2 regions of the Geobacillus sp. B4113_201601 genome follow, and region 1 is predicted to be linked to the other one. Evidence: riboswitches for the same ligand, from Rfam matches in the RefSeq annotation. Region 1 holds a riboswitch; the other holds the start of a gene.

Region 1 (15,523 bases):
ATAATTCTTATATCGGTAAAATTTACATGAACGCGCGACAGCGAATCAATTTCATGCAGTGATCACCATGAAACGACTGACGTGACAAAAGAAGGAGGAGAAATGGTTTGTCGCTAACGAGCTATATCATCCGCACGATGTTTGTTGTCATTCCGGGCACGGCAGCGATTGGCGCGGGGGTCTGCCTAGCGAATGACATTCATGGTGCAGCGCTTGGCTGGACATTGATGGCCACCGTGCTGTTTGGTGCGCTGATCGGTCTGATCTCCGCTTCGCTCAACTACCGGCGGTTTGTTGCGCCGATCGCCGTTATTAACCGCCACTTAGAGAAGATGACGGAGGGGGATTTGACGGCGCGTGTGCCATTGGACCGGGTGCGCCAGCTGCGGCCGATCGCGGCATCGTTAAATTATATGGCGGACGCATGGCAAGAAGTTATGAAAAGCATCCAGCATCATGCCGAGGAAGTCGCGCAATATTCGCAACAGCTTGCCGCTGTCGCCGAACAGACGACAAAAGCTACCGAACAAATCGCGACCACCATGGAAACGATGGCGTCTCATGCCGAAGAGCAGACTAGCGCTGTTCGCGGCACGGCGGCGGCAGTCAATACCATTTCCCGAACGCTCGGCGATGTGGACCGTCGGACAAAAGATGTCACTCATCGGGCTCAGGAAACCGCGGCAAAGGCCGAGTCTGGGGAGCAATCGGTGGAGAAAATGTCGGAGCAAATGCAGTTTATCTACGGTCATGTCCAATCGCTAGGTCAGATCGTCAAAGCGCTTGGCGAACGATCGAACGAGATCGGACAAATTACCGAGGCCATTACGGGCATCGCCTCACAGACGAATTTGTTGGCGCTCAACGCGGCGATCGAGGCGGCGCGCGCTGGTGAGCAAGGGAAAGGATTTGCCGTCGTCGCCGGCGAGGTGAGAAAACTGGCTGAACAATCGGCTCGTTCTGCGCAGCAAATTTCTGAGCTGATCGGCTACATCCAAGAAGAGACGAAGCGGGCCATCGCTTCCACCGAACGGGTCGTCTCGGAAGTGGCGCATGGACTGAATGCTGCCCATGCTTGTGGGGCATCGTTTGCCCATATTCGTGAGGCGGTGGGGCAGGTGAGCGAACAAATCGGACAAGTTTCGCTGGCGCTTGAACAGATGACGGATCATGTCCGTCATGTGGATGAAGCGTTGCAACAGATGACCGATATTGTAGAACAATCGTCCGCCAGCACCGCTAACGTATCGGCGGCAACGCAAGAGCAGATGGCTTCCGTCGAAGAAATCGCTTCTTCGTCGGCATCGTTGGGCCAAATGGCGGACGAGATGCGGACGATGCTGAAGCATTTTTCGGTGTAATTGAAAAAAACATGGATACGAAAGGGGGGGCCAAATCTCGCCCCAGTCGGCAGTGAAAAAAAGATTGCCTGCCGGCTGACGATGCGATAAAATGAAGAAAATGAGCTGTGATCGCGTCATACGCGTAATCTGCTAGGGGAGTCCGAGAGCCGGGCTGAGAAAAGAACGCGGTGAAGTTCTTTGACCCTTTGAACCTGATCTGGGTCATGCCAGCGTAGGGAAGCAGGCAGCGGGAACAGATGGACGTGTCATGTTCGTTTGCCCTTTTGCCTTCGATCAGGTTCCGTTGTCGGAACCTGTTTTTGTTTTGTCTCGTCCTCTCTCTTTCCCTTTTTGATGGTTGCCTTCTTCCAAGCGTGATGGCATGGATCCAGTCGATGAAATCAAAAGAAAGGGGATCCATGCATGGAAAACATCCGCACATTAATGTCATTCCCATCTAGCCGCAAAGTGTATATCGAGGGATCGCGTCCGGACGTGCGCGTGCCGATGCGAGAAATTATGCTGTCGCCGACGAAGACAGCCCACGGCGAAGTGGAAAACGAGCCCGTGCGTGTGTACGACACAACAGGGCCGTATACAGACCCTCATTTTGAGCCAGATATCGAAAAAGGATTGCCACCTCTCCGGCATCGCTGGATCATTGAGCGCGTCGATGTCGAAGAAGTGGAGCCGCGGGCGGTCGCTCCTCGTTCGCTGGCGCTTCCCTTTGCCCGCCGATCTTTGCGCGCGAAGCTAGGAAAAGCGGTGACGCAAATGCATTACGCCAAACGGGGGATCATCACGCCAGAAATGGAGTTTGTCGCGATTCGCGAACGAATCGATCCGGAAATTGTCCGCCAGGAAGTGGCGGCGGGGCGGGCGATCATCCCCGCCAACATCAATCATCCGGAGAGCGAACCGATGATCATCGGCCGCCGCTTCCATGTAAAAATTAACGCCAATATCGGCAACTCGGCTGTTTCGTCATCGATTGACGATGAAGTGGAAAAACTGCTGTGGGCGGTGCGTTGGGGCGCCGATACGGTGATGGATTTATCGACGGGCAAACACATTCATGAAACGCGTGAGTACATTCTCCGCAACTCGCCGGTCCCGGTAGGAACGGTGCCGATTTATCAGGCGCTCGAAAAGGTCGGGGGAGCGCCCGAGAAGCTGACATGGGACGTGTACCGCGAAACGCTGATCGAGCAAGCCGAGCAAGGGGTCGATTACATGACCATTCATGCTGGGGTGCGGCTTCACTACATTCCGCTCACCGCCAGCCGCGTGACCGGCATCGTCTCGCGCGGCGGCTCAATCATTGCGCAATGGTGCTTGGCACATCATCAAGAAAACTTTTTGTATACGCATTTTGAAGATATTTGCCAAATTTTGCGACAGTATGATGTGGCCATTTCGCTCGGAGACGGGCTGCGGCCGGGTTCCATCGCCGATGCGAACGATGACGCGCAGTTTGCCGAACTCAAGACGCTCGGGGAGTTGACGGCCATCGCCTGGAAGCATGACGTGCAAGTGATGATCGAAGGGCCGGGACACATTCCGATGCATAAAATTCGCGAAAATGTCGAGCGGGAGCAGGAAATTTGCCATGGGGCGCCGTTTTATACGTTAGGGCCGCTTGTCACCGACATCGCGCCCGGATATGACCATATTACGTCAGCCATTGGCGCCGCCATCATTGGGGCCTATGGAACGGCGATGCTTTGCTACGTCACGCCGAAAGAGCACTTAGGGCTGCCCAACAAAGAGGATGTGCGTGCCGGGGTGGTCGCTTATAAAATCGCCGCCCATGCCGCTGATCTGGCGAAAGGACATCCGGCCGCCCAGCAGCGCGACGATGCGCTCTCAAAGGCGCGCTTTGAGTTTCGGTGGAACGACCAATTCCATTTATCGCTTGACCCGGAGCGCGCCCGTGAATACCATGACGAAACTTTACCGGCTGCCGCGGCGAAAACCGCCCACTTTTGTTCGATGTGTGGGCCGAAATTTTGCTCGATGAGCATTTCTCATGAGCTGCAGCGGAAAATGAAAGAAGACGGCATGCAAGCGAAAGCGAAGGAATTTGTTCAGAAGGGCGCTTCTCTGTATCAATGACAAGTCCAGTCAGGACGGACGAACGTATGAAAGCGCGGAAGCCCGCCAGTTGGGTAAGGATATACAATTATACAGAAAATATAGAATAAAAATATATTTACAAATTGTTTTTTATCTGTTATGATAATGACATAAGAGGTAAATTTCTAGTCATAACATAATTTATTTGTGAAGGGAAAACTGCGCAGTCTATTGCAGCGCCTTCGCCGGCGTTTCGCTTCCATAGACAGCGGCCAGTTGCGTCATCGAACGATAGATGGTGCTGGCCGCTTCTTTTTATGGACCAACGACGAAATGCAAGACTTTTCGAAGCGCCTCCGAATTTGTATGGTCGAGCACGTTATTTTTGGGAGCGTTTTCTAAAAAGTGCCGGACTGACGCCGATGTTCATCCCTGAATGGGGGCAAAACGTTGCCCATGCAACATTTCTGTGAAAATGTCGAACTGGCGCGGGATGTTCAACCCCGGATGGAAGGCAAAACGTTGCCCATGCAACATTTCTGTGAAAATGTCGAACTGGCGCGGGATGTTCAACCCCGGATGGAAGGCAAAACGTTGCTCATGCAACATTTCTGTGAAAATGCCGGACCGGCGCGGGATGTTCAACCCTGGGTGGGGCGCGCTGCCTATGGAACAGCCGAACTGGCGTGAGATTTTCATCCCTAGGTGGGGCAGATCGCGTTGCCCATGGAACGTTTCTTTGAGAATTGGGAGATGTCAGTCAGTGCGGGCGGGATCAGGAATGGGCATGTGAGCAGTGAGTGGGCGCATACACTGAAACGAAGGGGCATGAGGAGGGAGGGGATTGACTTTGTTTTCCGATCTTGTGGAGACGATGCCGCCTTATTTGTTTTCCCGTTTTCAACAGAAAAAAGAGGAGCTGGTGAAGCAAGGGGTCGATGTCATTGATTTAGGGATCGGCGCTCCCGATTTGCCGCCGCCCTCCTTTGTCATCGAGGTGTTGAAAAAAGAGCTCGAGGCGCCGGAACATTATACGTATTCGCCGTATGGCGGCTGCAAGGAATATCGGGAGGCGGTCGCCCGGTTTTATGAACGGGAATACGGGGGCGTGCTCGATCCAGAAACGGAAGTGCTCGCTTTGATCGGCTCGAAGGAAGGGATCGTTCATCTGTTGCAAGCGGTTCTGAAGCCGGGAGAGCTTGTGCTTGTGCCGGATCCCGGTTATCCCGTTTATCGAACGGCGGTTCATTTTGCCCGCGGGCGGAGCCGGGCGCTGCCCTTGGATGCTCAAAACGGTTACGCGCCTCAGTTTGCTGCGCTTTCTCCCGACGTGTATGATGAGGCGAAGCTGATGCTCCTCAACTATCCAAGCAATCCGACCGCGGCCGTGGCCGAGATCGGCGTGTTTTCCGAGGCCGTTTCCCTCGCGCGCCGGCATCGGCTGTTCATTGCCCATGACGCCGCGTATTCATTGGTGACGTTCGCCGGGTTTCAGTCACCGAGCATTTTGCAGGTGGACGGGGCGAAAGAGGTAGCGGTCGAATTTGGCTCATTGTCGAAAAGCTATAACATGGCGGGCTGCCGCATCGGGTATGTGGTGGGAAACCGCCACCTAATTCGAGCGCTTTCGGTCATCAAAAGCAACATCGACACATGTCAATTCATTCCCATTCAAAAAGCGGCCGCTGCTGCGCTGACGAACGGGCAGGCTTTTGCGAAAGCGAACAGTTTGGTTTATGAAGCGCGCATGAACAGGATGGTGGAAGGGCTTCGCGAACTCGGCTTGAACGTGCAGCGTCCGAAGGCGACTTTTTTCCTATGGGTTCCCGTTCCCACAGGGTACTCATCCGAATCATTTGCCACCCAACTGCTCGATGATGCGGGGATTATCGTCACACCGGGAACGGCGTTTGGCCCGGCCGGAGAAGGGTACGTCCGCGTTTCGCTCTCGGCGCCGATTGAGCGGCTCGAGCAAGCATTGGAGCGGTGGAAACGAGTGAATGGGGGGGCGCTGGCGCCATGAAACGAACGATCCGAAACGTGACGGTGGCCAAGGTCATCGTGGAATGTCTAAAACAGGAACAGATCCGCCATGTGTTTGGCGTGCCCGGGGAAAGCTACTTGCCGTTGCTTGACGCCATTTATGAAGAGCCGTCGATTGAGTTCATTTCCGCCCGCCATGAGGGAGGAGCGTCGTTTATGGCGGAAGGGTATGCGAAAGCGGCGCGGACATGCGGCGTCGTCTTAGCAACAAGGGCGGTCGGCGCCGCCAATTTGGCGATCGGCGTCCATACGGCTAGACAAGATTCCACGCCGATGGTCGTATTTTTAGGGCAAGTGGACAGCCGCTTTCTTGGCCGGGAAGGTTTTCAAGAGGTTGATTTGGAGGCGTTTTTTCGCCCGCTCGCGAAATGGACGGTCGAAATTCGCGACGCCGAACGAGTGCCGGAGCTGGTGCAGCGCGCGTTTCGCACCGCGAAGACGGGCAGACCCGGTCCGGTTGTCGTTTCGCTGCCGGAGGATGTGCTTTGGCAAACCGTCCCGGAAGCTGTGATGGCTTCCACCCAAGTGCCGAAGCCGGCTCCGCGCCACGAGGACGTTCGGGAAGTCGAAGCTTGGCTGACGCGCGCCAAGCGGCCGCTCGTCATCGCCGGCGGAGGTGTCAAGTGGGCGGGCGCGGAGCCGCTGCTGCGGTTATGGGCTGAAACGTATTCGTTGCCGGTGATGGCAGCGTTCCGTCGCCATGACGTATTTCCCCATGATCACCCGTGCTACGTCGGGCATCTCGGCTTGGGAGCGCCAGAAGCGGTGAGGGAGACAGCGGAGCAGGCCGATGTAGTGATTGCGCTCGGAACACGGTTATCGGAAGTGACTACGCAAGACTACTGTGTACCGTCTGCTAATCAGACGCTCATTCATATTGACTTGGACAGCGATGGGTTTGGAAAAGTGCGCGCGCCGGACGTGGCCATTTGGGCCGACTGTCGGGAAGCGCTATCCCGCCTGCTGACGATTGCGGTGCGGCCGAGCTGGCAAGAATGGGTGGCAAAACGGCGGGAGCAGTATGAACAAACCGCAACGCTGCCAGAAAAACCGCGCAATGTGTATGAAGCGGCCATGGCAAGTTTCGCGCGCCATTTGCCGAACAACGCTGTTTTCACAAACGACGCAGGGAATTTTGCCGGCTGGCTTCACACGTTTTTCCCGTTTGGCGAAGGCCATACGTATATCGGACCGACGTCCGGAGCCATGGGATACGGCATGCCGGCGGCCATAGGCGCCAAACTGGCATTGCCCGACCGAACGGTTGTGTCGCTGTCGGGAGACGGCGGATTTATGATGACGATGCAAGAGTTGGAAACAGCTGTCCGGTATGACATTCCGATCATCTCCGTCGTATTTAACAACCGCATGTACGGGACGATTCGCATGCATCAAGAACTGCGGTTTCCGGGTCGGGTCATCGGAACGGAGTTGGGGAGCGTTCCGTTTGCCCGCTTGGCGGAATGTTTGAATGGGCTTGGCTTCCAAGTGCAGACGGAACAGCAGTTCACAGAGGCGCTGTGCGCGGCGCTGGCGGCCAAACGCCCGACGGTCATTGAAGTGCTGGCTGATCCCGATTGTCTTTCGGTCTCGACGACGATGCAGGAGCTGCGGGCGCGGCAATCGCTGTGACCGCGGACGGCAGTCGTTTTGTTGGGAACGGTGATTGTTCCAAAAAATATTCACCGTTGCCAATGTTGATGTGCCGGTTGGATGGTTCGAAAAAGGAGGCGGCCGCAAAGGTGCTCCCGGCCACGGAGCCGGGAAATGCCGCGATCCGGCTCCATCATTCCATTGCGCGAAAATGGGGGGAGTAGGCGATGAACATTCAAAACTATATCAATGGAAAATGGAAAGAACCGAGCACTGGGCGGTGGGCGCCGGTGATCAATCCAGCGACAGGGGAAACCATCGCCAAGGCGCCGATGTCAGGGGCCCAAGATATCGATGAGGCGGTTCAGGCAGCCAAGGAAGCGCAAAAACGATGGGCGCTCGTGCCGGCGCCGAAACGCGCGGAAATTTTGTATCGAGTCGGGACGCTGCTTCAAGAGCGGAAAGAGGCGCTGGCTCGGCTGTTGACGATGGAAATGGGCAAAGTGATTGAGGAAGCGCGCGGCGAAGTGCAAGAAGGCATCGATATGGCGTTTTACATGGCGGGGGAAGGGCGGCGGTTGTTCGGCGACACGACGCCATCGGAGTTGAAAGATAAATTCGCCATGAGCGTTCGGGTGCCAGTCGGGGTAGTCGGTATCATCACGCCGTGGAATTTCCCAATCGCGATCGCTACTTGGAAGTCGTTCCCTGCCCTTGTGGCTGGCAATGCGGTCGTGTGGAAGCCGGCGCTGGAAACGCCAATTATGGCGCAGGAGTTGGCGCGCATTTTTGCAGAAGCGGGTTTGCCGCCGGGAGTGTTTCATGTCGTCCATGGCGACGGGCCGACAGCTGGCAATGCGCTCGTCGAACATCCGGATGTCAAGGTCATCTCGTTTACCGGCTCGAATGAAGTCGGGCGGATGATTGCGGAAACATGCGGACGGCTGTTGAAAAAAGTTTCGCTTGAAATGGGCGGGAAAAACGCGGTGATCGTCATGGATGACGCCGACTTGTCGCTAGCGGTCGACGGCATTATTTGGAGCGCCTTTGGCACCTCGGGGCAGCGGTGCACCGCGTGCAGCCGGGTCATTGTCCATGAGCGGGTGAAACAGGAGCTTGAGCGGCGTCTGCTTGAAGCCGTGAACACATTGAAAATCGGCAACGGGCTCGATGAAACGGTCAAGGTAGGGCCGGTCATCCATGAAGAAGCGCTGCAAAAAATCGACCGCTACGTGCGCATTGGCGTAGAAGAAGGGGCGAAGCTGCTTGTGGGCGGCTATATATTGCGTGAAGGCGACTATGCGCGCGGCTTCTACTACGCACCGACGATTTTCACCGATGTCACGCCGAAGATGCGCATCGCCCGCGAAGAAATTTTCGGCCCGGTCGTGTCGATCCTTTCCGTCCGCAGTTTGGACGAAGCGATCGATGTCAACAACAGCGTCGATTATGGGCTGTCAAGCGCGATTTTCACGCGCGATGTCAATAACGTGTTTCGGGCCATGCGCGATTTGGACACCGGCATTGTGTACGTCAACGCCGGCACCACGGGTGCGGAGATTCATTTGCCGTTTGGCGGTACGAAAGGGACGGGCAACGGTCATCGCGACTCCGGCGTCGCCGCGCTTGACGTGTTCACCGAGTGGCGGAGCATTTATGTCGATTTCAGCGGCAGACTGCAGCGGGCGCAAATTGATACGGCTGACTGAACCGGGCTGCCATCGGCGCGGAACGGAAAAACGGCGGCCGACGGGGAGGACGGGTAGCCAAAGGAAGGGCATCTGCGGCAAAAGGGAAGAGCGTCTAGAAGGCCGGTGAAAACCGCTGATTCCTTTCATTAATGGGGGAATGAGCAAAAACAGGACCCGATGTAACAAGGTTTTTCGAAATGAGAAATAACATTGTAAAGCCGTATCCGCGAGTAAATCACCAGCCTCCTAGAAGGTCGGTGAAAAACCGATGTCACACACCAATCGGAGGCATTTTCATTCCAAAAAGAAAGCTGATTCTGCGAGGTTTCTCTCATTGAGAAATGGGTGGAAGTCAGCGGTATTTTGCACGAAATCACCAGCCTTCTAGAACGCGAGCGCATGATCAACAATCGGTGACAGGAGGGAGAAACGATGAAAGTGCTCGTGCTTGGCGCAGGGTTGATGGGAAAGGAAGCAGCGCGTGATTTAGTGCAAAGCGAAGCGGTGGAAGCCGTCACCTTGGCGGATGTCGATCGAACGAAAGCGGAGCGAGCCGCGCGGCAACTCCAATCGGAAAAACTTTCGGCAGTACAAGCGGATGCCGGCGATCAGCAACAGCTGTCCGCTTTGATGAAAAAGCATGATGTGGTGGTCAATGCGCTGTTTTATCGGTTTAATGAAACCGTGGCGAAAACAGCGATCGCCTCCGGTGTTCACTCGGTCGATTTAGGGGGGCATATCGGCCATATTACCGACCGCGTGTTGGAGCTCCATGATCAAGCCCAGGCAGCGGGGGTGACGATCATTCCTGACCTAGGTGTCGCTCCCGGCATGATTAATATTTTGTCCGGCTATGGAGCGAGCCAACTCGATGAAGTCGAATCGATTCAGCTGTATGTCGGCGGCATTCCCGTCCATCCCGATCCACCGCTCGAGTACAACCATGTGTTTTCGTTGGAAGGGCTTCTTGATCATTACACCGATCCGTCTTTGATCATCCGCGACGGCAAGGTGCAGGAAGTTCCGTCCCTTTCAGAGATCGAGCCGATTTATTTTGAACGGTTTGGGCCGCTTGAAGCGTTTCATACTTCAGGAGGAACATCGACGCTGTCGCGCTCGTTTCCGAACTTGAAGCGGCTTGAGTATAAAACGATCCGCTATCGCGGCCACGCGGAAAAATTCAAACTCCTCGTTGACTTGAACTTGACGCGCAACGATTTTGAAGTGGAGATCGGCGGGCGCCCAATCAAGCCGCGCGACGTGCTGCTGGCCGTCTTGACGCCGCTTCTTGATTTAAAAGGGAAAGACGATGTCGTCTTGCTTCGGGTGATCGTCGGCGGGCGGAAAGAAGGAAAGGAAACGGTGCTCGAATATGAGACGGTGACATTCAACGACCGCGAAAACAACGTGACGGCGATGGCGCGGACGACAGCGTACACGATTTCCGCTGTCGCCCAACTGATCGGCCGCGGCATCATCCAAAAGCGCGGCGTCTATCCGCCTGAACAAATCGTTCCAGGGGATGTGTATATTGAGGAGATGAAGCGGCGCGGAGTGATGATTCGCGAGAAGAAAACAGATCGCTAGAGAAGAACGCACCAAACGAAAACCACCCCACCCCGTTTTCAGCTGCGAAACGGGGGTGGGGTGGCGGTGCTGATCGCGCCGCTATGCGCGGCGGTTAGGCGGCTTTCGTTTCCGACGGCTCGCCTTTGCGCCAAGCTAGGAAAAGAAAGGCGGCCAGCGCCGGCGCCATGGCGACCATAAACGGGGCTTTGACGGACAAAGCGTGGCCGATGACGCCGGACAGTACCGGGGCGATGGCCGCCCCCATCCAGCGGACGAAGTTGTACATGCCGGAAGTGACGCCACGTTCGTACGGCGAACTTTCCATTACGTAGCTTGTGAACAAGGCGTTGTTTACGCCGGATACAAGCCCTGACAAAATGATCAAGACGATCGTCAGCCACGTTGGTTGGGCGACGGCCAACAGCAGCAGCAACACCGCAAACAGCAATAAGCTGTACGGCAGTAGATGTTTCGGTTCATGTCTTTCCTCCAGCCGATGAGCCAGCACCGCCGAACCGTAGGCGAGGCAAAGCCCCCAGCCGAAGAAGACGAGGCCGATTTGAATGGCCGATAAGTGAATGATAAGCGGCGAATACGCTAGAACAACGAAAAAGCCGTAATAGTAAAGCATACCGCCTACCGCTCCTTTCAAAAACGGCGGAAAAGCGAGCAGACGCCGCATTTCTTGCCACCCGGCCGCCTTTTTTGGTTTTCCTTTATTCGGATCGTACACAAACAAGGCGACAAGCAAAAAGGCGATAAAAATGAGCACGCTCGTGCCGAGAAACGGGTAGCGCCATGAATGTTGGCCAAGCAGCCCGCCGATGAGCGGACCGCCGGCCATCCCGAGGCCGATCGCCGCCTCATACAAGCCGACAGCCGTGCTCGCCTGCGGTGTTAAGGCGATCAACAAGGTCATGGCGGTCGCAAAAAATGTCGCATTGCCAAGCCCCCACCCGGCGCGGAAGAGGGATAATTGGGGGATGTTCGCCGCAAAGCCGCACAATAATGAGAACATCGTGACAAGGCCAAGTCCGATCACCATCATTTGTTTATCGCCGACGCGGCTGACGATGAGACCAACCGGAATCATCATGACGGCCATCGTAAAAATGTAGGCGGTAAACAGCATTTCCACTTGCCAGTGGGTTGCGCCGATGCTTTCGGCAATGACCGGTAAAATCGGATCGACCACCCCGATGCCCATAAACGCCAAAAATGCAGCGGCAACGGTGATCCACCGCGCCCGTGTTTGTCTTCCTTCGTCCATTATTCTTCTCTCCCTTCCTGCAAAATCGTGTTGACTCGCTGTTCCATTTGTTTCAACTCTTGTTTGAGTGTTTCCATTTTCTTCATCTTTTCGTCCAGCATGGCGATTTGTTGGCGCAGTCCGGCAGCGATTTGTTCGAGTTCGCGCCGTTTTTCATGATCGGCAGTCTGAAGGAGTTCGGCCCGGTGCGCGGCGATTTTTTCTTTTAAGGATAAAAAGTGTTGGAGCTCCTGAAGGGAAAAGCCAAGCACTTCGCGGGCGGCGATAATTTGTTTCAGCTGTTCGATCTCCTCCTCGGTATAAAGGCGCGTACCGCCGTCGCTCCGCGCTGGCGGTTTGATCAAACCAATTTCTTCGTAATAGCGAATCGTGCGTTTCGTCAAGCCGGTTGCTTTGGCGACGTCGTCAATTTTCAATCGTTTCATGATGGGGCCCTCGCTTTCGTTGCATCATGACCAACCGCGTTTTTCACAAATATAACATTAACGTGAACGTTATATTTTTGTCAATAGGACTTTGGAATGGGAGGGAAAAACCGTGGTTTTCGCGGCTGTACAAATTCAATAAGAGGGTGTCGCCGAAAGAACGGGACACCCTCTTTCACCTGATATGCGATGATTGTACACGGAATGTATGAGGTTGGCGATTGACTCGGGCAACCGCTTCCCGGAATCATTTCTCAAGTAGAAAAACTTGTTGCATCGGCCTCTATAAGGTTGGTGATTTCGTGCAAAATACTGCTCATTCCATTCGTTTCTCAATTTGAGAAACCTTGCAGAATCAGCTTTTCCGTGAAAATGCCGAACTGTCGCGAGATTTTCATGTCTGGGTGGAGGGTCGATCGCCGCCCATGGATCTTTTCTGAATGAACATGCCGCTGATTCGTGTGTGACAGCGGTTTTTCACCGGCCTTTATGTTCGCGCGTTCCATCGGTAAACAGCGATTTTTTACCGGCCTTCTATCAAGGCAAACGACTTTCGGGGCCAGCCTCCGCCGATAACCGCTTCTACGATGGCTGAGCGTTCTTGGCCGACTCTTTGTGCCGCCGGCTGCTTGGGGCGATGTCAGCTGGAAATGGCGCTAGCGCGTCACGCTCGTTTTGCTGGCTTTGAGCACTTCTTTGACCGCCGCTTCAATTTCTTGATAGCTTGTGCAGCGGCAAATGTTCGACTCGAGCCATTCTTGAATCATCGCGTCATCGGCGTCCGGATGCCGGTCGATGAGCGCCTGAGCGTTCATGATGAAGCCCGGCGTGCAGTAGCCGCACTGAAAAGCGAAGTGGCGGACGAAGGCCTGCTGTATAGGAGCATCATCGAGCCCTTCGATCGTCGTGATCGGTTTGCCGACCGTTTCGATCGCCAGCATCATGCATGATTTGATCGGCGTGCCGTTGACGAGGACGGTGCAGGCGCCGCAGTCCCCGTTTAGACACCCCGGTTTGGCACCGGTCAGCCCGAGGTGATCGCGCAAAACAAACAGCAGCGTCTCCGCTTGGCGGACGACGACGGTTCGTTGCTCGCCGTTAATGTGCAACACAAGCTCCCGTTTTGTCGGTTCTTCCATCGTGCAGTGCACCTCCCGTCTAAGAGGCTGGTGATTTCATCGGGAATACGGCTTTAGACTGTCATTTTTCAATGAGAAAACCCTTGTTGCATCGCCTCTGCTTTTCGCCCCCGCATTGAGCAAGGGAATCAGCCGTTTTTCACCGCCCTCCTAGGGGGCCGGTGATTTACTCGCACAAACGCTTCTCAGAATCGTTTCTCAAGTAGAAAAACTGGTTGCACTATGTTCAAGCATTCCATCATCGATCAAGGCAAACAACGATTTTTCACCGCCCTCCTAGGGGCCGGTGATTATATCGTGTATACCGCTTCCTGGCATCGTTTCTCAAATAGAAAAGCCTTGCAACACTGCACACTTTTATTCATCGACCAAAGGAAACCAATGTTTTTCACCAGCCTTCTAGATGGATTCCCCTAACTCGCGAAGCGCATCTTCCAACAGTTGGGCGGCGACAAACAGACGGTAGTCTGCCGATCCTTCAATATCATGCAAAATCGGGCGCGGGAAGGCGGCGATTGCCGCTTGGATCCGTTCGCCAATCGGGCGGTTCCTGTCGTTGAGGTGCGCCTCGACGTCAGCCGAGCGAAACGGAAACGGGCAGATGCCGCTGAAAGCGACGCGAACGGCCTCGTCTTGTTTCAGCGCTGCAATCGTCACCAGCGGGTAGCCGACTTCACCTTGTTTGCGGCGCTTGCGATGGAAATGGGGCAGGGTGGCGGTGGCGCGGTCAACCTTGAACTGGACGACAAACTCACCGCGGCCCAGCTGCAGCTGTTGATGAAATAAATCATTGATGCGGGCTTGACGGATGTCGGCTGGCCCGGCGATGACGATGTCTGCTTCTGCAACGAGCAGCGCAGTCGCTATTTCACGATAAAAAATTTGCCCGCATAAGTTGCCGCCGAGTGTAATTTGGTTGCGCGCCGTCCGATCGGCGATTTCTTTGGCCACCTTTGTCAACAAAGGGAACGGATTCGTTTCTTCGAGCACGGTGAGCGCCAGCGCCGCCCCGAGCACGAGAGGATCCCCGTCGGCGTCAAGCACCCGGCATTCGGGAATCTCCTTAATATCAATGACAGCGGCGGTAGAAACGAAGCCGAGGCGCGATAGGGTGAGGATCTCGGTGCCCCCGCTGTAATAGAGCGGCTGTTTTCCTTGTTGTTCCAGTTCGAGAAACAGCGCCGTCGCTTCAGCGATCGACTGTGGCCGATAGTAGGCAAAATCAAAGGGAACCATAGCCGTCTCCTTTCTGTTTCCGCCAAATGAGTTCGGGAACGAGCGGCAGTTCGTTAAGCGGCACACCAGCGGCAAGCGATAAGGCGTTTGCCAAAGCGGCGGGCATGCCGATCAAGCCGTGTTCGCCGATGCCGCGCGCACCGTACGGAGCGTCGATTTGCGGCGTTTCGACAAATTCGACAATGTAGACGGGATGTTCGCCAAAGCGGATCAGCCGGTACGTGCGCAGCTGCGGGTTTAAGACACGTTGGGCTTGATCAAAAAGAAACCCTTCACGGCTGGCCAAACTCAGCCCCATGCTCATCGCCCCCATCGCCTGGCCAAGCGCCGCTTTCGGGTTGAGCACCTTGCCGGCATCGATGACCGCGTACGCTTTTACAACGCGGTACGTGTAGTCGCGGCGGTTGAACTCCACTTCGACTCCTTCGGCGCATACACCCCATTCCGGCCCCGGTTTTCCGGCGCCAGTTTCCGGATCAAGCGGGGTCAAGTGGCGCAAAATATAGTGGCCGCGCCCGATCACTTGTCCGCCGATGGCGTTGCCGTTGGGAAATTTGTAGCCGTAGGCAATGTCTTTTACTGGGATGAAAATGGCCGGGTCGTCGCGCAAAAAGACGCGCCCGAAGCCGACTTCCAAATCGGCGGGTGAGGCTCGCAGCACGCAGGCGGCGATCTCTTTCAGCTGGCGGATGGCGTCATCGGCGGCGGCCAAAGCCGCGCGCCCGGCCATAAACGTTCCGCGGCTGGCGACCGTTTTCCAATGTTCCGGCGTCGTTTGCGTATCGATGTCCATTTTGACATGAACATCGTCCACGTTCATGTTCAGCCGTTCGGCGACGATTTGCGCGAGCACCGTTTTCGTGCCTGTGCCGATTTCGACGACGCCGGAAATGAGGTTGACGCTGCCGTCTGAATTGAACGTTAAAATGACGCCGGAACTCGCGTCAGTGTCAATCGTGGACGTTTTCCAACCGCCGCTGATGCCTTTGGCCCGCACAGTATAGGCGTCAAGCTCGACGCGTTGCCACTCGTCCCAGCGCATCAGTTCGCGCAATCGGTCAAGGCAGGCCGCCATATCCCCGACATTGCTTTTCGTGAGCCGCACTTGCGTCGGGGTTGTATGCCCCGGGCGGATGAC
Region 2 (15,523 bases), on a different contig from region 1:
ACTGACTATAGAGAGGGTACGAAACTTCCATGTCCATCCAAAACTAACGGGGCGGCTGACCAGTTGCCGCCCCTGTTCATCCTAAGTAGCGATAATAGATCGTTTTCGCCTCGTGCACGTCTTTCGTGCCATGCACGAGCGCGCGGCCGTCGGCGAACACGACAAGCCGTTTGCCGCCGCCAAGCGACACGGCCACAAGATACGGATTCGCTTCCGTCTGCAGCCCTTGGCGGCGAAACATCTCCGCCAGCTCATCGATCTCGTACTCGCGCTGGACAGGTGGGCGGATTTGTACCGAATCGCGTCCGCACAACACTGCCGCCTTTGTCCGCTGGTCGTAGGAAAGAAACGGGTACGATGGGTGGCGTCCGCATGTCGGACAATCCTCCTTTTTCACCGCGTCAATGCGAACGGCGGCGTATTCATTCGTCCAAAGGTCAAAGGAAACAAGTTTGCCGCGAAGCGCCGCCCAATCCTCCACCAACATTTTCAACGCTTCCGCCACTTGATAGCTGACCACCATTTGCACTGCTGGACCGATGATCCCCGCCGTGTCGCACGTCAATCCTCCTTGCGGCACCGTTTCAAGCAAACAGTACAGACAAGGGGTGCGGCCCGGGATGAACGCGCAACTGAGGCCATAGCTGCCGACGCAAGCGCCGTAAATCCACGGGATGCGATATTTATAAGCCACATCGTTGAGCACAAGGCGCGTATCAAAATTGTCGGTCGCGTCAATCCATACATCCGGGCGCTGTTCAGCCGCGATCGCTTCGAGCTCTTCCGGCCCGGCGTCGCCAACGATCGCCTCGATCTCGACCTCGCTGTTGATCTGTTCAAGCCTCCGCTTCGCGGCGATCGCCTTCGGCAGCCGTGCGATCGCATCGGCTTCACTGTAGAGCTGCTGGCGCTGCAAATTGCTCCATTCCACATAATCGCGGTCAATGATCGTCAATTTGCCGATGCCGGCGCGCACGAGCGCCTCGGCGTTGCCTGCCCCGAGCGCGCCGGCGCCGACTATTACCACATGCTTCCTCCGAATGTTGGTTTGCCCTTCCTCGCCGATGGGCGCAAACAACTGTTGTCGGGAATAGCGTCCATTCAAACAATGCTCATTCCTTCCATCGGGCTGCTTGCTGACGCGTATCGCTTTTTCGGGATGCGTCCGGCTTCATAGCCGAGCCGTCCCGCCTCCACCGCCAGCTTCATGGCCCTCGCCATTTTCACAGGATCCGCCGCGCCAGAAACGGCCGTATTGAGCAACACCCCATCCGCACCAAGCTCCATTGCCAGCGCCGCATCCGCCGGGCTGCCGATCCCGGCGTCAACGATCACCGGCACCGTCGCATGTTCGATAATGAAACTCAAGTTGAGCGGATTGACGATGCCTTGCCCTGACCCGATCGGCGACGCTCCCGGCATAATCGCATGGCAGCCGAGCTCCTCGAGCCGCCTAGCCAGCACGACGTCATCTGATGTGTACGGCAGCACGATAAACCCTTCTTCCAACAGCTTCTCTGCCGCCTTCAACGTTTCGACCGGATCAGGAAGCAACGTTTTGTCGCAGCCGATCACTTCCACCTTAATCATATCACATAACCCCGATGCTTTGGCCAGTCGCGCGATGCGCACCGCCTCTTCCGCCGTTTTTGCCCCAGCGGTATTCGGGAGCAGCTTGTAGCGGGTGACATCGAGCTGTTCCAATACATTCGGCTGCTCCGGAGAAAAAATGTTCATCCGCCGAACGGCGAACGTCAAAATTTCCGCTCCTGACGCTTCCACCGCCGCTTTTTGCACTTCCCAACTCGGATACTTGCCAGTGCCAAGCAATAGCCGCGAAGAAAACGAATATGGGCCAATGTTCAGCATCTCAACCGCCTCCTACAAAATGAACAATTTCGATGCGATCGCCATCGGCGAGCGCGGTTGTACCGTACTCATGTTTTTCAATGATGCGCACATTGACTTCGACAATCGCCAGCTTATTGGTAAGCTGGAAATAGGAGAGCAAATCGCTCACCGTTTTGACTTCATCGGGCACCGTGACCGTTTCCCCGTTGATCGTTAACGTCATTTGACCCCCTCCGTTTCTTCGGCATGACGCGTCAGCGCGAACGGCGACAAATCAAACGCCGGCTTCTTTCGCTCGACCAAGTCAGCCACAATCGCTCCGGTGACGGCGCTAAGCAAAATGCCGTTGCGGTAATGACCGGCAGCCACGAATACTCCTGGCCGCTCAGGATGTTCTCCAATATACGGCAATCCATCTTTCGTCTGCGGCCGAATTCCGCTCCATGCGTCGACCCATTCCGCTTGTTCAACGGCCGGAAGCAAATGAGCGGCTTGAAACAACAAGCGAGCCAGACCGCCAGCCAAGATGCGGCGATCATACGTGCCGGGGGTGGATGTGGCCCCGATCAGCAAGCGGTTCCCCGCCTTCGGGACGATATAACAGCCGTTTTTCGCAAACACTGTCGTTCGCAACAAAGGGACGTGCGCCCGCACCATGAGACACTCCCCCTTAACAGGGAACATGGAGAGCGAAAGCCCCGCCTTGGCGCCGAGCCGAGCCGCCCACGCTCCAGAAGCAATGACGACCGCCTCAGCGGCGAATGTGCCGACGGCCGTATCGACGAGATGACCGCCGCCTCCGGAGCGAATATCCAGCACTTCCGCATATTCATATAGATGAACGCCAGCGGAAACGGCCGCCGACACAAGGGCGGCGGCTAGGTTGGGAGCGCTCACCTGCCCATCGCCCGGAATCCACATCGCCCCTGTCAGCGCCTCGGCATGAAGCTGCGGCTCGATCTCCCGCACTTCCTCGTTGGTAAGCCAGTGCACCGGTTCGCCCCTCTCGCGCCAAAACGCGTAGTGACGGCGCAAATCGTCCGCCTCTTCCTCCGTTGTCGCCGCTTTGATCAACCCTTTTTCCACCAATTCAATGTCCATCCCGGTCCGCTCTTTCAGCTCGGCAGCCAATGACGGCATGAGCGCCCGGCTTTGTAAAGCGAGCGGGACGAGCGGGCTTGGCGCGGAAAATTCCGATTGCGCTCCGAGCATGCCAGCAGCGGCGCTTGATGCCTCTTTGCCCGCCTTCCCTATGTCAAATATGGCAACGCGATGCCGCCGCTTAGCGAGCTCCCATCCGACAGCGGCCCCAATCACTCCCCCGCCGATCACAATGACATCATACGAAGACGCTGTCACTCGATCCTCTCCCCCTTTACGATCTCAGCGAGCTGTTTCGCTTCCCGCACAGGATCTTCCGCCAAAAAAACCGCCGACAATACCGCCACTCCCGCCGCGCCGGCTTTCAGAACGGAACGCGCGTTGCCGGCATGAATGCCGCCGATCGCAATAATCGGAATTTGCACAGCCCGAACGACGTCCGCCACCCCATCCAACCCGCGCGGCACTAGACCCGGCTTGCTGTCCGTCGGAAACACATGGCCGTACAAGCAAAAAAGAGCACCAGCCTGTTGGGCTTGTTTCGCCTCGATCGGTCCATGCACTGAACAGCCGATCGCCAAATCCGGGAACGTGCGGCGAACGGCGCGCACCGGCAGGCTGTGATAGGCGAGTTGCACCCCTTTGACGCCGTAGACCGCGGCCACATCAACCCGGTCATTGACGATAATTTTTTGCGCCGGCACCCCTGCCCGCAACAGCGCGACCACAAACTCTGCCACCTCGCGCGCCGTTTTTCCCTTTTCGCGGACGTGAATGGCATCGGCATACGGATGAACGCGTGCACAAATAGCAGCCAATTGCGCTGCTGTCTGCCGGCCCGTGGAAACCAAATGAAGGACACCCATCTTCATCCCTGACTTTCTACCGCACATCGCGGATAGGAATATACGGATAGTGGATCCCGACGTAATAAGCGGCAAACAGGAACGCAGCGAACAGCGCGACAAACCAACCATCGTATTTGCTAAATCCGATCTCATAATAAAACGTGCGCGGACCGCTTCCGGAAAACTGTTTCGCTTCCATCGCCACCGCGATGCGTTGGGCGCGGCGGATGCTTTGCGACAACAGCGGAATGGCGTAGCGCTTCACTTTGCCAAGTCCGCCCTGGCGCGGCACCCCTCGCACCTTTAACGCATGGCGAATCGTTTGCAGCTCCTCGAGCATGATCGGCAACAGCCGCACCGCCGCCAAAAAGCTGTAGGCATACTTTGGTTTCAGTTTCAGCTGCTGCATCAAGGAGTAAAACAACGGCACGGGCCGGGTGGTCAACGCAAAGATGAGTCCAAGCAGCCCGAGCGCCAAGGCGCGAAATCCTAGATGCAGCCCGCGCCAAAAACTCTCCGCTGTAATATGGATCAGCCCCCAGCGGAACCATGTGGTCGTTCCTTCTCCGAACATCATCATCGATGAGGCGCTGGAAAAAAAGATCAGGAAAAACGGCAAAAACATCCAGAATAAAACGTTCGCCGGATACCCCGTGCCAAAACAAAACAAAAGGAAAAGAGCTAGCGACAAGTTAATGAGCACATTCGGATTGTGAATCAACAGCACGGCCAAAAAGAGCACGACAAGCACCGCGAGCTTCAGCGTCGGATTCGCCTCATAAAGCCATGTTTCCCGATGCGAGATTTCCCACTTCATCGTCCCATCCCCCTCTTGGCAATCGCCAACCGGCAAACGTCCAACGGCTCGTCGCGGACAAGCGCACCGTCTTCAATCACCCAGCGCCTTGTGGCAAAACGGCGGACAATGTGCTCATCGTGCGTCACCATGATGACCGCCGCTCCTTGCTGGCGCTGCGATTCGAGCCGTTCGAGCAAAGCGAACGTATTTTTCGCATCCTGTCCGAAGGTCGGCTCGTCGAGCAAAAGAAGGCGCTGGCCGGCGATGACGGAAGACGCTACGCTCAGCCGCCGCTTTTGCCCGACCGACAATTGGTACGGGTGCGTATCCTGTTGCTCGATCAGGTCAAACTCGACCAAAAAGCGGTGAACCAACGCTTCGATTTCCGCCGCCGGGCGCCCTTGGAGCTTGAGGGAATAAGCGAGTTCATCGCGGACAGAATGGGTGACAAACTGCCATTCGGGATTTTGAAACACAAACGCGATATCGCGATGCAGCGGCTGCCGCTCGCTGATGTCGTCTCCAAACAGCTGATAGCGTCCTTCGGTGCGAATGAGTTGCATCAAAGCATGCAGCAACGTGCTTTTGCCGGCGCCGTTTTTTCCCGTGACAGCGATCCACTCGCCGCCTCTCACCGCCGCCTCGGAAACCTCAATTTTTGCCTCTTTCCTCCTAAAGCCGCGAAACTGAGAAAGGCGAAGCAGCTCCTCGCCCTCTTCGCTGACCGCGCGCCGCTCCGGCCATCCGTAGTCGTCCCAGATGCCTGGATACCAAATGCCGTGGGCGCCAATGGCGTGCTTATAGCGGGAAAACACCGTTTTCGCCTCACCATCGGCGATAATTTGACCATCGCGCCCCAGCAAAATGATACGGTCAATAAAATCGAGCACATGGTCAATTTTATGTTCGACGATGATGACCGTCTTCTCCCGACCGACTTGTTTGACCGTTTGCCACACCGCTTTCGTTCCTTCGTCGTCAAGCAAAGCCGTCGGTTCGTCCAAAAACAGCACATCCGGCTCCAGCGCCAATACAGACGCCAAAGCAAGACGCTGTTTCATTCCTCCCGAAAGCGTATGAATGTCGGTGTGCGGCGCAATGGCCAAGCCGACTTGATCCAACAGCGCGTGAATGCGCTCCGGCATCTGCTCGCGCGGCACGTTTCGATTTTCCAAGGCAAACGCGATCTCCTCATCCGCATACGGCATACAAAACTGAGCATCTGGGTCTTGAAACACGTACCCCCAGCGTTCCGGCCGCTCGAGACGCTCGGCTTTCATCGGCACGTCAATCGAATTGGGAATAAGGCCGGCCATCACTTGCAATAGCGTGGATTTGCCGCATCCCGACGGGCCAAGGAGGAGCACTTTCTCCCCTTGAGCGATCGAAAGCGACAAATCGCAAAACAACAGCCCGGCGCGCCCGGGAAATTTCAGGCGCAGCCGCTCGATCGATACCGCTTCTTTCATCTTTCTTCGCCGCCTTATCGATTCAATGCGTCATAGTCGTCTTGGGAAGCCGGCCGCCACATTTGCGTCACCCCGGTTTTCTCAAGCGCCTTGGCCAACGAGACAGCGAACGCGCCGGCAATCACGATGGCACCGATAAAGCGCGCCAGCAAAAAGAGCGCCATGTTCCATGGGGCGAGCGCGTCAATGTAGCCTTTGTAAAAGTCCATGATGAGCGAACCGGCCGTCGCGCCGACCGCGCTTAGCGAGACGACGAACACGTCAAACCGCCGATAGCGGAACGCCGCAAACACAAGCTCGGCAAACAACCCTTGAACAAATCCATAAATGAGCACTTCAAGCCCCCACTGCGACCCCATGATCAGCTCACCGGACGAAGCCGCCGTTTCGGCAAGCAGCGCCACCCCGGGCTTGCGGATGAGCAAATAGGCGAGCGATGAGGCGATAAACCACATCCCATACATCAATTGATCGGCATGGAAGCCAAACACTTTCACCATATCGTACAGCGGCCCCCATACTTTGTAAATCACCCCGAACACAATCGCAATCACAATCGTTGTTAAAATGTCGGCCAGCTTCAACCCTTTTGCCTTCCGTTCCATCTCAATGTCCCTCCTTTGTTCGTTTTGCCCACGTCAACGGCTTGCCGCCAGCCGCGCGGACGGCCAGCGTTCGAGCCGGTACGCCATGTCCCAAAATTCATACTCATATTCGCTGCTGATTAAGAAATGCTGCTCCATCCGGGAGCGCTCCTCCTCGGTGACCGCCTCAGCGATGGCATCCAAGCGCGCGATCTGTTCTTCGACAAGCGAACGGAACCAGTCGGAACTGTATGTGCCAATCCATTTTTCATAAATCGGATCGTTCGGCTGGCACGTTTTTAAGCGTTCACCGATTTCATAGTACAGCCAATAGCAAGGCAAAATGGCGGCGATGACATCGCCTAAGTGCCCTTCGTACGCCGCCCGGTACATATGCGAAGTATACGCGTACGCCGTCGGCGCGGGAACGAATGCCGCCCGCTCCGCTTCCGTAATGTTAAGCAGCTCGGCGAACGTTTCATGCAGCGACAACTCCGCCTCGCAGGTGCTCTGCGCGTGATGGGCGAGCCGGGCGGTCGCGGCCAGATCCGGCGCCTTGGCAGCTCCGAGCGCCTGCACACGGGCAAAATGGCGCAAGTAATACGCATCTTGCATCACATAATAACGGAATTTTTCACGCTCAAGCGTTCCTTGGCCGAGCTCCTGAACGAACGGATGGCAAAAGCTCGCCTGCCAGATCGGGTCGGCCGCTGCGCGCACTCGCTTGGCAAAAGACATGGTTTCTCCCCCTTTTTCATCGAAATAAAAACGCCGCTTCCTTTACGGATCGGCGTAAAGAAAGCGGCGTGGGCTCACCGTTTGGCTAGGCAAAAAGGACATAGCCCGCCTTCGTGCAGCTCCTCCACTTCCCTACGCTGGCATTACCCAGATCAGGTGCTAAGGGTCTCAAAGGCACACTTTGATCTCAGCCTTTCTAAAGGCCCCCCTAGTGGATCGCAATGATGCTATTTCCTTGTTTACATTTATCATATCACGGCCGTTCCCGTTGTCAACCGTTTTTTCCGGCCAACGTTGCGTCGGCCACCGCCATTCGCTATGATAAAAGCGCAACGATTGACTACCGGATAGGAGTGAACAGAGTGGCAAACGTCATTTTGAAACGGCAGCGAAAAAAACGGCTTGAACAAGGCCATCCATGGATTTTCCAAAGCGAAGTCGACCGCATCGAAGGCGACATCACGCCGGGCGACTTCGTGGACGTTTATAACCACCAAGGCTATTGGCTGGCGAAAGGGTACATCAACCCCGCCTCGCAAATCATCGTCCGTGTGCTGACGCAAAACCCCGATGACGAATTGAATGAGCGCTTTTTTGTCGAGCGCATTCGCCAAGCGTGGGCGTATCGTGAGCGGATGATCCCCGGCGTTCGCTCCTGCCGCGCCATCTACGGCGAAGCCGATTTTCTGCCGGGGCTGATCGTCGACAAATACGAAGAAATCCTTGTCGTGCAAATATTGACGCTTGGAATGGAGCGGCGCAAAGACTGGATTTTACGCGGCTTGCTGGAAGTGTTTTCCCCCAAAGCCGTCTATTTGCGCAACGATGTGTCCGTTCGCGAGCTTGAAGGGCTCAAACAAGAAAAAGGCTTTTGGTATCAACAAGCGGAAACCGAGGTCGTGATCGAAGAAAACGGCGTTCAATACATCGTCGATATTGAAAACGGCCAAAAAACCGGCTTTTTCTTCGATCAGCGGCAAAACCGCGCCGCGCTCCGCCCGCTGATCGGCCCGGAGACGACCGTGCTCGATTGCTTCACCCATACCGGGTCGTTCATGTTGAACGCCTGCCTGTACGGCGCGAAACATGCCACCGCTGTCGATATTTCCGAACACGCCATCGAGACGGCGAAACGCAACGCCGCCTTAAACGGCTTTACAAACATCGACTTTGTCGTCGCCAACGCCTTCGACTATTTGCGCGAATCCGTGCGCGCCGGCCGACAGTGGGATGTCGTCATCATCGACCCGCCCGCGTTCGCCAAATCGGCCTATGCCGTTCCAAAGGCGCTGCGCGGCTATAAGGATATTAATTTAAACGGGCTCAAACTCGTCAAAGACGGCGGCTTTTTTGTCACTTCGAGCTGCTCATACCACGTCCGCCCGCACCTGTTTCAAGAGATGGTCGCCGCTGCGGCGTTTGACGCCAAAAAAGTGCTCCGCCAAGTCTATTGGGGCGGCGCCGGCTACGATCATCCAAAACTGCTCGCCGCTGAAGAAGGAGATTATTTAAAATTCGCTATTTACGAAGTCCGCTCCCGGCGATAACGATATCAGTGCCATTTTGTTTTTCGCAGCATCGTTCGCTCTTCTTGTCACCGTGCCTGCTTGTCAGGTGATCAAGACGGGACATGGAGAGCGGAATTTCTTTATTACGAACAATAACCATGGCCTTCTCCGAAACGAGCTTCCTGCTCATAGCCCAGCTCACAGGCTGAGCACAGGGGTTTAGGGGAAACGAGGCAGCACCTAGAAGACTGGTGATTTAGTGCAAAATACTACTGATTCCATCCGTTTCTCAATTAGAGAAGCCTTGCAAAATCAAGTTTCTTTTCTGAATGAACATGCCGCCGATTCGTGTGTGACAGCAATTTTTCACCGGCCTTCTAGAAGGCTGATGATTTAAGGGGGCAAGCCGCTGATCAAACCCGTTTCTCAAATGGATCAGCCTAGTCGCATCAGGAGCGCCTTTCATGCTCAAGAGAAACAACCGTTTTTCACCAGCCTCCTAGAAGCCGTTGCTCCCCTCGGCGCCCCTTCCCTACGCCTTGTTTCCTTGGCGCGGCGGAAACGGCTGCTCTTTGCGCAGCACGGCTAAATAAACGAACATCGAAACGAGCACGGAACAAGCCGCTGATAAGTAAATGGCCGGATAACCAAACCAATGGCTGATCTGGCCGAACACCATCGCCCCAATGCCAACTCCTAAATCAAAAAACGAGAAAAACGTCGCGTTCGCCATCCCTTTCCGATGAACAGGCGCCCGCTCCACCGACCACGCCTGCAGCCCCGGCTGCACCATGCCAAACCCAAAACCGTACAGCACCGCCGCAGCCAATAACGCCCATTCCCCCGGCAGCCAAGCGAGCAGCAGCATCGCCAACAAAATGAGCCCGGCACCGGGGAGAAAGACAGCCCGATGCCCTTTCCGGTCATACCACTGACCGGCGAACGTCCGCGTCACCATTAAAGCGAGCGCGTAAAGCAAAAAATATAGCTGCAAGCCGCCGATGTCTTTTTGCGCCGTATACAAAGGCAAAAAGGAAGCGATGCCGCCAAAGGTCACCGTTAAAAAGAAAAGCAGCACGGATGGAATCAAAGCCGTCTTTTCGTAAAGATCCCATTTGCTTTCCTTTTGGCCATGCTTGGCCTCCGCTTTTTTATATGTAATCGCCGCGGCAAACGCCAAAGAAGCCACACCAAGCGCCGCACAAATCAGAAATAAGCGGTTGAACGGAATAGAGGCCGCCAACGCAAGTCCAAGCGACGGGCCAAAGGCGAGGGCAATATTTCCCGACAGCCCGTAATACCCCATCCCTTCCCCGCGGCGGCTCGCCGGAATGATATCGGTCGCTACCGTGCCGGATGCCGTTGTCGAAAACCCCCAGCCAATTCCTTGGATCACCCGCATGAAAAAGAGAAAGAAAATGCTCGAGATCAGACTGTAGGATCCGACAGAAATGACAAAAATGAGCAATCCGAGCAAAAACACAAACCGTCGTCCTTTCGTCTCCAGTGCATGGCCAGCGAAAGGCCGAACGACGAGCGCCGAAAAAGTAAAAATCCCAACAACGAGGCCAATGAGCTGATCATTGCCACCTAAATGCTCGACAAAAAGCGGGATGGTCGGCAGCGTCATTTGAAATCCGAGGAAAACAAAAAAGTTGGCGAGGCAAATGAACAGGAAATTGCGCGTCCAAATTTTCTCTTTCTGCTCCGTCACCACCGGTTGTTGTTGCGCACCCATATCTCTCCCCTTCCTATCTTTCGTATCCCTCAATATTTGTCAGTATAACATACTGGATGCGTTTGTGTAAGCGAAATGATCGATTCCTTTCTGTTTTCAAAAAAGGCGGAGAAAAACCGCACTTCCCCTGATCGCCATCGGGAAGCGTGTGAAAAATGAAGCCGATGCCATAAGGGATTTCCGCTTGAAAAACGATGCGGGGAACGTGTATGCGCTCGAAGATCACAGCCTTCTAAAAAGGCGAAAAAAAGCTTCCCTGCTTGATCAAGGAGGAACATAGGAAAAGTAGAACCGATGTGACCAATCTTTTCGATTGGCGAAACGATATTGCCAAGCGCCCCGTTCCTTAACATCCCCGTTCTCCGAAAAACAAAAAGGATCTGTGGAAAACCAGATCCTAAACAACGGCTAAACGTATAAAGGCCGCTCCATCCTAGGACGAAAGGTGCCTAAAAACAGATCCTAAACAACGGCTAAACCGTTGATCCGAACCCATTACGTTTCCTTGCTTGCCACTGCAGGTGCCGGCCGCAAACGCCTCGCAACGCTTTGAATCCAACGAACCAAAATGAGGCCTCCGTTCCTTCGACCGCAGCGGCGTTTTACCATCCTTTCCGTTGGCGCAACGCCAAAATTTGCGCCGTATGATGCTTGCCATGCCATGCATACAACGCCGTCAATACGTAAAGCGGCATCTCCTTCGCCGCTCCTTCCGGCCGAACGGTGCGGTGAAAATCGGCTTCGGTCATCGCTTCCAGCAGCGCTGCCCACCGAGCGTGAAGACCGTCAAGCAATACGAGCGAAGGTTCGATAGCCAGCGAGCGCGCCTCCGCCGTTTTAGCCCATTCGCTTTCGGCAAATGGTTTTACCAGCGGGTGTTCCTCCGTCAGCCCCCATTTCGTGCGCAAAAACGCGTTCATGCTCGCGTCGGCCAAATGGTGAACGACTTGGGCGATCGTCCACCCGCCGTCGCGGTAGGGAGTGTTCAACTGCTCTTCATTCAATCCGCTCACCGCCTCCCGCAAAGCACCGGGGTGTTCACGGATCGCTTTGATCCACTCTTCTACCTCTTGGCCGCAAAATGCCGCCGGCGGTTGAAACGTTCCGATAGGATAACGGATCGGGTCGATGGTCGTCATCTTTCTCCTCTCCTTTCTATGAGGCCGGTGATTTAAGGAAACAGGCCGCTTACCAGCCTCGTTTCTCAAATAGAAAAGCCCTGTCGCATCCGGATCGCCTTTCACACGCTCCCCCATGTTCAAGAGAAACAACCGTTTTTCACCAGCCTTATAGACATCCATTCGACGCCGACCGAACCAATTCCTTCTCATTCTTTCCAGAGATAAACCCGCGCTTCATACGGCTTCATCATAAAACGAGTGGCGTTTTTATGCGGCCGAACCGGATAATTGCTCAGCGCCAAATGGTCCGATTGGAGGCGAATCGGGTCATAACGATACAGAGCCGGCCGCTCCGACAAGTTGACAATGACAAGCGCTCGCTCGCTCCCAAGCGTCCTTGTATATGCATAAATCGAACGGTGATGTTCCAGCAGCAAATCGTACGTTCCGTAAACAAGCAGTTCATGTTGTTTACGAAGCTCGATCATTCGCCGGTAAAACGACCAGACCGAATGGGGATCGCGCCGTTCGGCTTCGACATTGATCGTCCGATAATTATCATTCACCTGAATCCACGGGGTTCCCGTGGTGAATCCAGCGTTCGGCTCGGCAGACCATTGCATCGGTGTGCGTGAATTGTCGCGACCTGTTTTCCAAATCGTGCGCATGATCTCGTCATGCGCGCGCCCCTTGGCCCGCTCCAGTTCATACATCCGCAAAATCGCGACATCACGATAATCGTGAATATGAGGAAACTGAACATTGGTCATGCCAATTTCTTGGCCTTGATAAATGAACGGCGTTCCTTGCATGAAAAAGTACAGCGCGCCGAGCGCCTTCGCGCTTTCCGCCCAATACTCGCGGTCATTCCCCCATGTCGACACGGAGCGGGGCACATCGTGATTTTCCAAAAAGAGCGCATTCCAGCCCCGGTTTTCCAGCCCTTTTTGCCACTTCGTCAATGTTCGCTTCAACCGCCGAACATCGATCGATCCATCATCCTGGCGTTGCCATAACCCTAAATGTTCGAACTGAAAAATCATATTGAACACACCATGCTCTTCTCCGACCCATTGTTCGGCTTCCTCGACCGTCACGCCGTTCGCCTCCCCGACGGTCATTACATCGTAACGTGCAAACGTTTGCTCCGTGAGCTCTCGCAAATAGTCCATAATTCCCGGCTGATTCATATGGCCGGCAAACGACGGCACGTATTTCAGCCCTTTCGGATTCGGCAAATCGGGAAGCCCTGGTTTTTTCTTAATATGGGAAATGGCATCGACGCGGAAGCCATCGATCCCTTTCTCCAACCACCAGTTGACCATATCATACAGCGCCCGGCGCACCTCATCGTTTTCCCAATTCAAATCCGGCTGCTTGACATCGAAAATGTGCAAATAATACTGTCCCGTTTGTTCATCGTATTGCCATGCCGAGCCGCCGAAGATGCTCTCCCAATTATTCGGCTCGCGCCCGTCTTTGCCGTCGCGCCAAATATACCAATCGCGCTTCGGACTGTTCCGCGATGAGCGCGATTCGATGAACCACGGGTGCTCATCGCTCGTATGGTTGATGACCAAATCCAAAATGATTTTCAACCCGCGCCGATGGGCTTCGGCGAGCAGCTCATCAAAGTCGGCCATCGTTCCGAATTCATCCATAATCGCTTGATAATCGCTAATATCATATCCATTATCGGCATTCGGCGAGCGGTAAATCGGGCAAATCCAAATAATGTCGACCCCAAGCTCGACAAGATAATCGAGCTTCTCAATGATGCCGCGAAGATCGCCAATGCCGTCGCCGTTGGAATCCATAAAACTGCGCGGATAAATTTGATAGGCGACACCCTCTTTCCACCACGTTTTCTTCAAGGCTGCTCCTCCTTTGTGCACACGTTTTCACTATTAACTGTACAACACATCTCCGCCGTGCACAACTCTCTTTTCCAAAAAAACAGCCGCTTGGCCGAGAGCAGACCGACTCGCGCCAAGCGGACGGCGTTTTCCCATTTCATCGCCGAGCAGCCAAGCGTTCCTCATAAAGCAAAGCCCGCCAAGGACGTTCTCACGCCCGAAGACCGCCCATAACGACTCCATATGAGCGATGCCATTTAGGAGCGGCAACACCATCGTCCCCTCTCCGACATACGGTTTGGCATCAGCGATCGCGCCGGTCAAATGATAGGCTTTGCTTGCAAACACGACAACGTCAAACGGTCCATCGTCCTCCCCCGCAACGATCAGTTTGGGCCTCAACACGGCGTCACCGTGCACGCTACGGATGACAAGCCCCCGTTCTTCCAACTCTCGTTTTCTCCTCTCGCGAACAAGAAAGGCAACATCCACCCCTTTTTCCAGCAGCCGTCCGCCGAAATAGCCGCCGACAGCCCCCGCTCCAACAACGAGAACGCGCATCGTATCCCTCACTCCTTCCTTCCCCAAGCGATCTCGTAGCCTGCCGCACGTCCATGGAAACGCCATGACCGTTGTCAAGAAGAAAAAAGGAAGAAGGGGACGTGCCTCTTCTTCCTTCGAGGCCGCTAGCAGCAGCGCGACACTTTGCCGCCTTTGGCATTGTAGCGCGCCTCTTGCGCCTCGCAGAAAAACTCTTTTCGCGACTTGATCGGCTCGCCAGGATGATGGGTTTTCATATGTTCGACATATTTTTCATAGCTCGGCACGCCGACAAGCAAATCTAGAAACTGGCGGCGATAAGCCAAAACGTTTTTCAGCCATTTAGGCATAGTGCTTCGCTCCCTCTCCGTCGCGCGGCACGTACGGCGCTTCTTTGAGCGGCACGTGTTTGTTTTGCAGCACCTTGATCCAAACATTGAGCGCGGAAATCAGCATAGCAATGACAACGAGCATGAAAATCGCGCACAATGTCGCATCAATGTAGTCGTTCATAATAATTTGCCGCATTTGCGCCTCATTCGTTGCCGGCGCTAACATTTTGCCTTGGCTCAAGCTGTCTTGGAACAGTTTCGCATGCGACAAGAAACCAATTTTGACATTTTCATGGAACAGTTTTTGATACCCGGCCGTCAGCGTGACGACAAGCAGCCACGTCGTCGGCACGAGCGTCACCCAGACATACGCTTTTTTCCCCATTTTAAACAGCACCGTCGTAGCAAACAGCAAAGCGATGCCGGCCAACATTTGGTTGGCGATGCCAAACAGCGGCCAGAGCGTGTTGATGCCGCCGAGTGGGTCGACGACGCCTTGGTACAGGAAGTAACCCCACGCCAGTACGCAAAGGGTCGTGGCGATCAAGTTCGAGACGAGCGAATCCGTTTTGCCGAGCGGTTTGTAGAACGTCCCCATAATGTCTTGGATCATGAAACGGCCGACGCGCGTGCCAGCGTCAATGGTCGTCAAGATGAACAGCGCTTCGAACAAAATCGCAAAGTGGTACCAGAACGCCATGAGCGTCTTGCCGCCGATGACGCTTGATAAAATGTGCGCCATCCCGATCGCCAACGTCGGCGCCCCGCCCGTGCGCGACAACACCGTTTGCTCGCCGACGTCTTTCGCCAGCTGCGCAAGCATATCCGGCGTGACGGTGAATCCCCATGACGATACCACTTTTGCCGCCTGCGCCACATCGGTTCCGATCACAGCCGCCGGGCTGTTGATGGCAAAATAGGCTCCCGGCGTCAAGACGCAAGCTGCCACCATCGCCATCACCGCCACGAACGACTCCATCAGCATCGCGCCGTAGCCGATCGGGCGCGCATGGCTTTCCCGCTCAATCATCTTCGGCG

Evidence for each region. A riboswitch is a leader RNA that binds a small molecule or an ion and turns the genes downstream of it on or off. The one in region 1 is predicted to bind thiamine pyrophosphate.
Region 2: another riboswitch for thiamine pyrophosphate. It lies ahead of tenA (thiaminase II); the one in region 1 lies ahead of thiC (phosphomethylpyrimidine synthase ThiC).

The regions. Positions count from the first base shown of each region.
Region 1 is NZ_LQYX01000046.1:15,049-30,571, reverse strand. It holds gene B4113_RS07215 (methyl-accepting chemotaxis protein) at 108-1,361, shown strand; TPP riboswitch at 1,486-1,599, shown strand; gene thiC (phosphomethylpyrimidine synthase ThiC) at 1,767-3,458, shown strand; gene B4113_RS07205 (hypothetical protein) at 3,870-4,109, shown strand; gene B4113_RS07200 (aminotransferase class I/II-fold pyridoxal phosphate-dependent enzyme) at 4,264-5,442, shown strand; gene B4113_RS07195 (thiamine pyrophosphate-binding protein) at 5,439-7,094, shown strand; gene B4113_RS07185 (aldehyde dehydrogenase family protein) at 7,283-8,764, shown strand; gene B4113_RS07180 (saccharopine dehydrogenase family protein) at 9,179-10,333, shown strand; gene B4113_RS07175 (MFS transporter) at 10,428-11,585, opposite strand; gene B4113_RS07170 (MerR family transcriptional regulator) at 11,585-12,010, opposite strand; gene B4113_RS07165 ((2Fe-2S)-binding protein) at 12,667-13,149, opposite strand; gene B4113_RS07160 (xanthine dehydrogenase family protein subunit M) at 13,549-14,385, opposite strand; gene B4113_RS07155 (xanthine dehydrogenase family protein molybdopterin-binding subunit) at 14,372-15,523, opposite strand, start outside.
Region 2 is NZ_LQYX01000035.1:155,969-171,491, forward strand. It holds gene B4113_RS05290 (thiazole biosynthesis adenylyltransferase ThiF) at 77-1,105, opposite strand; gene B4113_RS05295 (thiazole synthase) at 1,102-1,869, opposite strand; gene thiS (sulfur carrier protein ThiS) at 1,871-2,074, opposite strand; gene thiO (glycine oxidase ThiO) at 2,071-3,210, opposite strand; gene tenI (thiazole tautomerase TenI) at 3,207-3,818, opposite strand; gene B4113_RS05315 (energy-coupling factor transporter transmembrane protein EcfT) at 3,835-4,617, opposite strand; gene B4113_RS05320 (ABC transporter ATP-binding protein) at 4,614-6,068, opposite strand; gene B4113_RS05325 (ECF transporter S component) at 6,083-6,673, opposite strand; gene tenA (thiaminase II) at 6,707-7,390, opposite strand; TPP riboswitch at 7,503-7,610, opposite strand; gene B4113_RS05335 (class I SAM-dependent rRNA methyltransferase) at 7,753-8,937, shown strand; gene B4113_RS05340 (MFS transporter) at 9,431-10,636, opposite strand; gene B4113_RS05345 (YfiT family bacillithiol transferase) at 11,239-11,775, opposite strand; gene B4113_RS05350 (alpha-glucosidase) at 11,964-13,631, opposite strand; partial or broken gene B4113_RS05355 (2-dehydropantoate 2-reductase N-terminal domain-containing protein) at 13,797-14,174, opposite strand; gene B4113_RS05360 (YbdD/YjiX family protein) at 14,300-14,503, opposite strand; gene B4113_RS05365 (carbon starvation CstA family protein) at 14,496-15,523, opposite strand, start outside.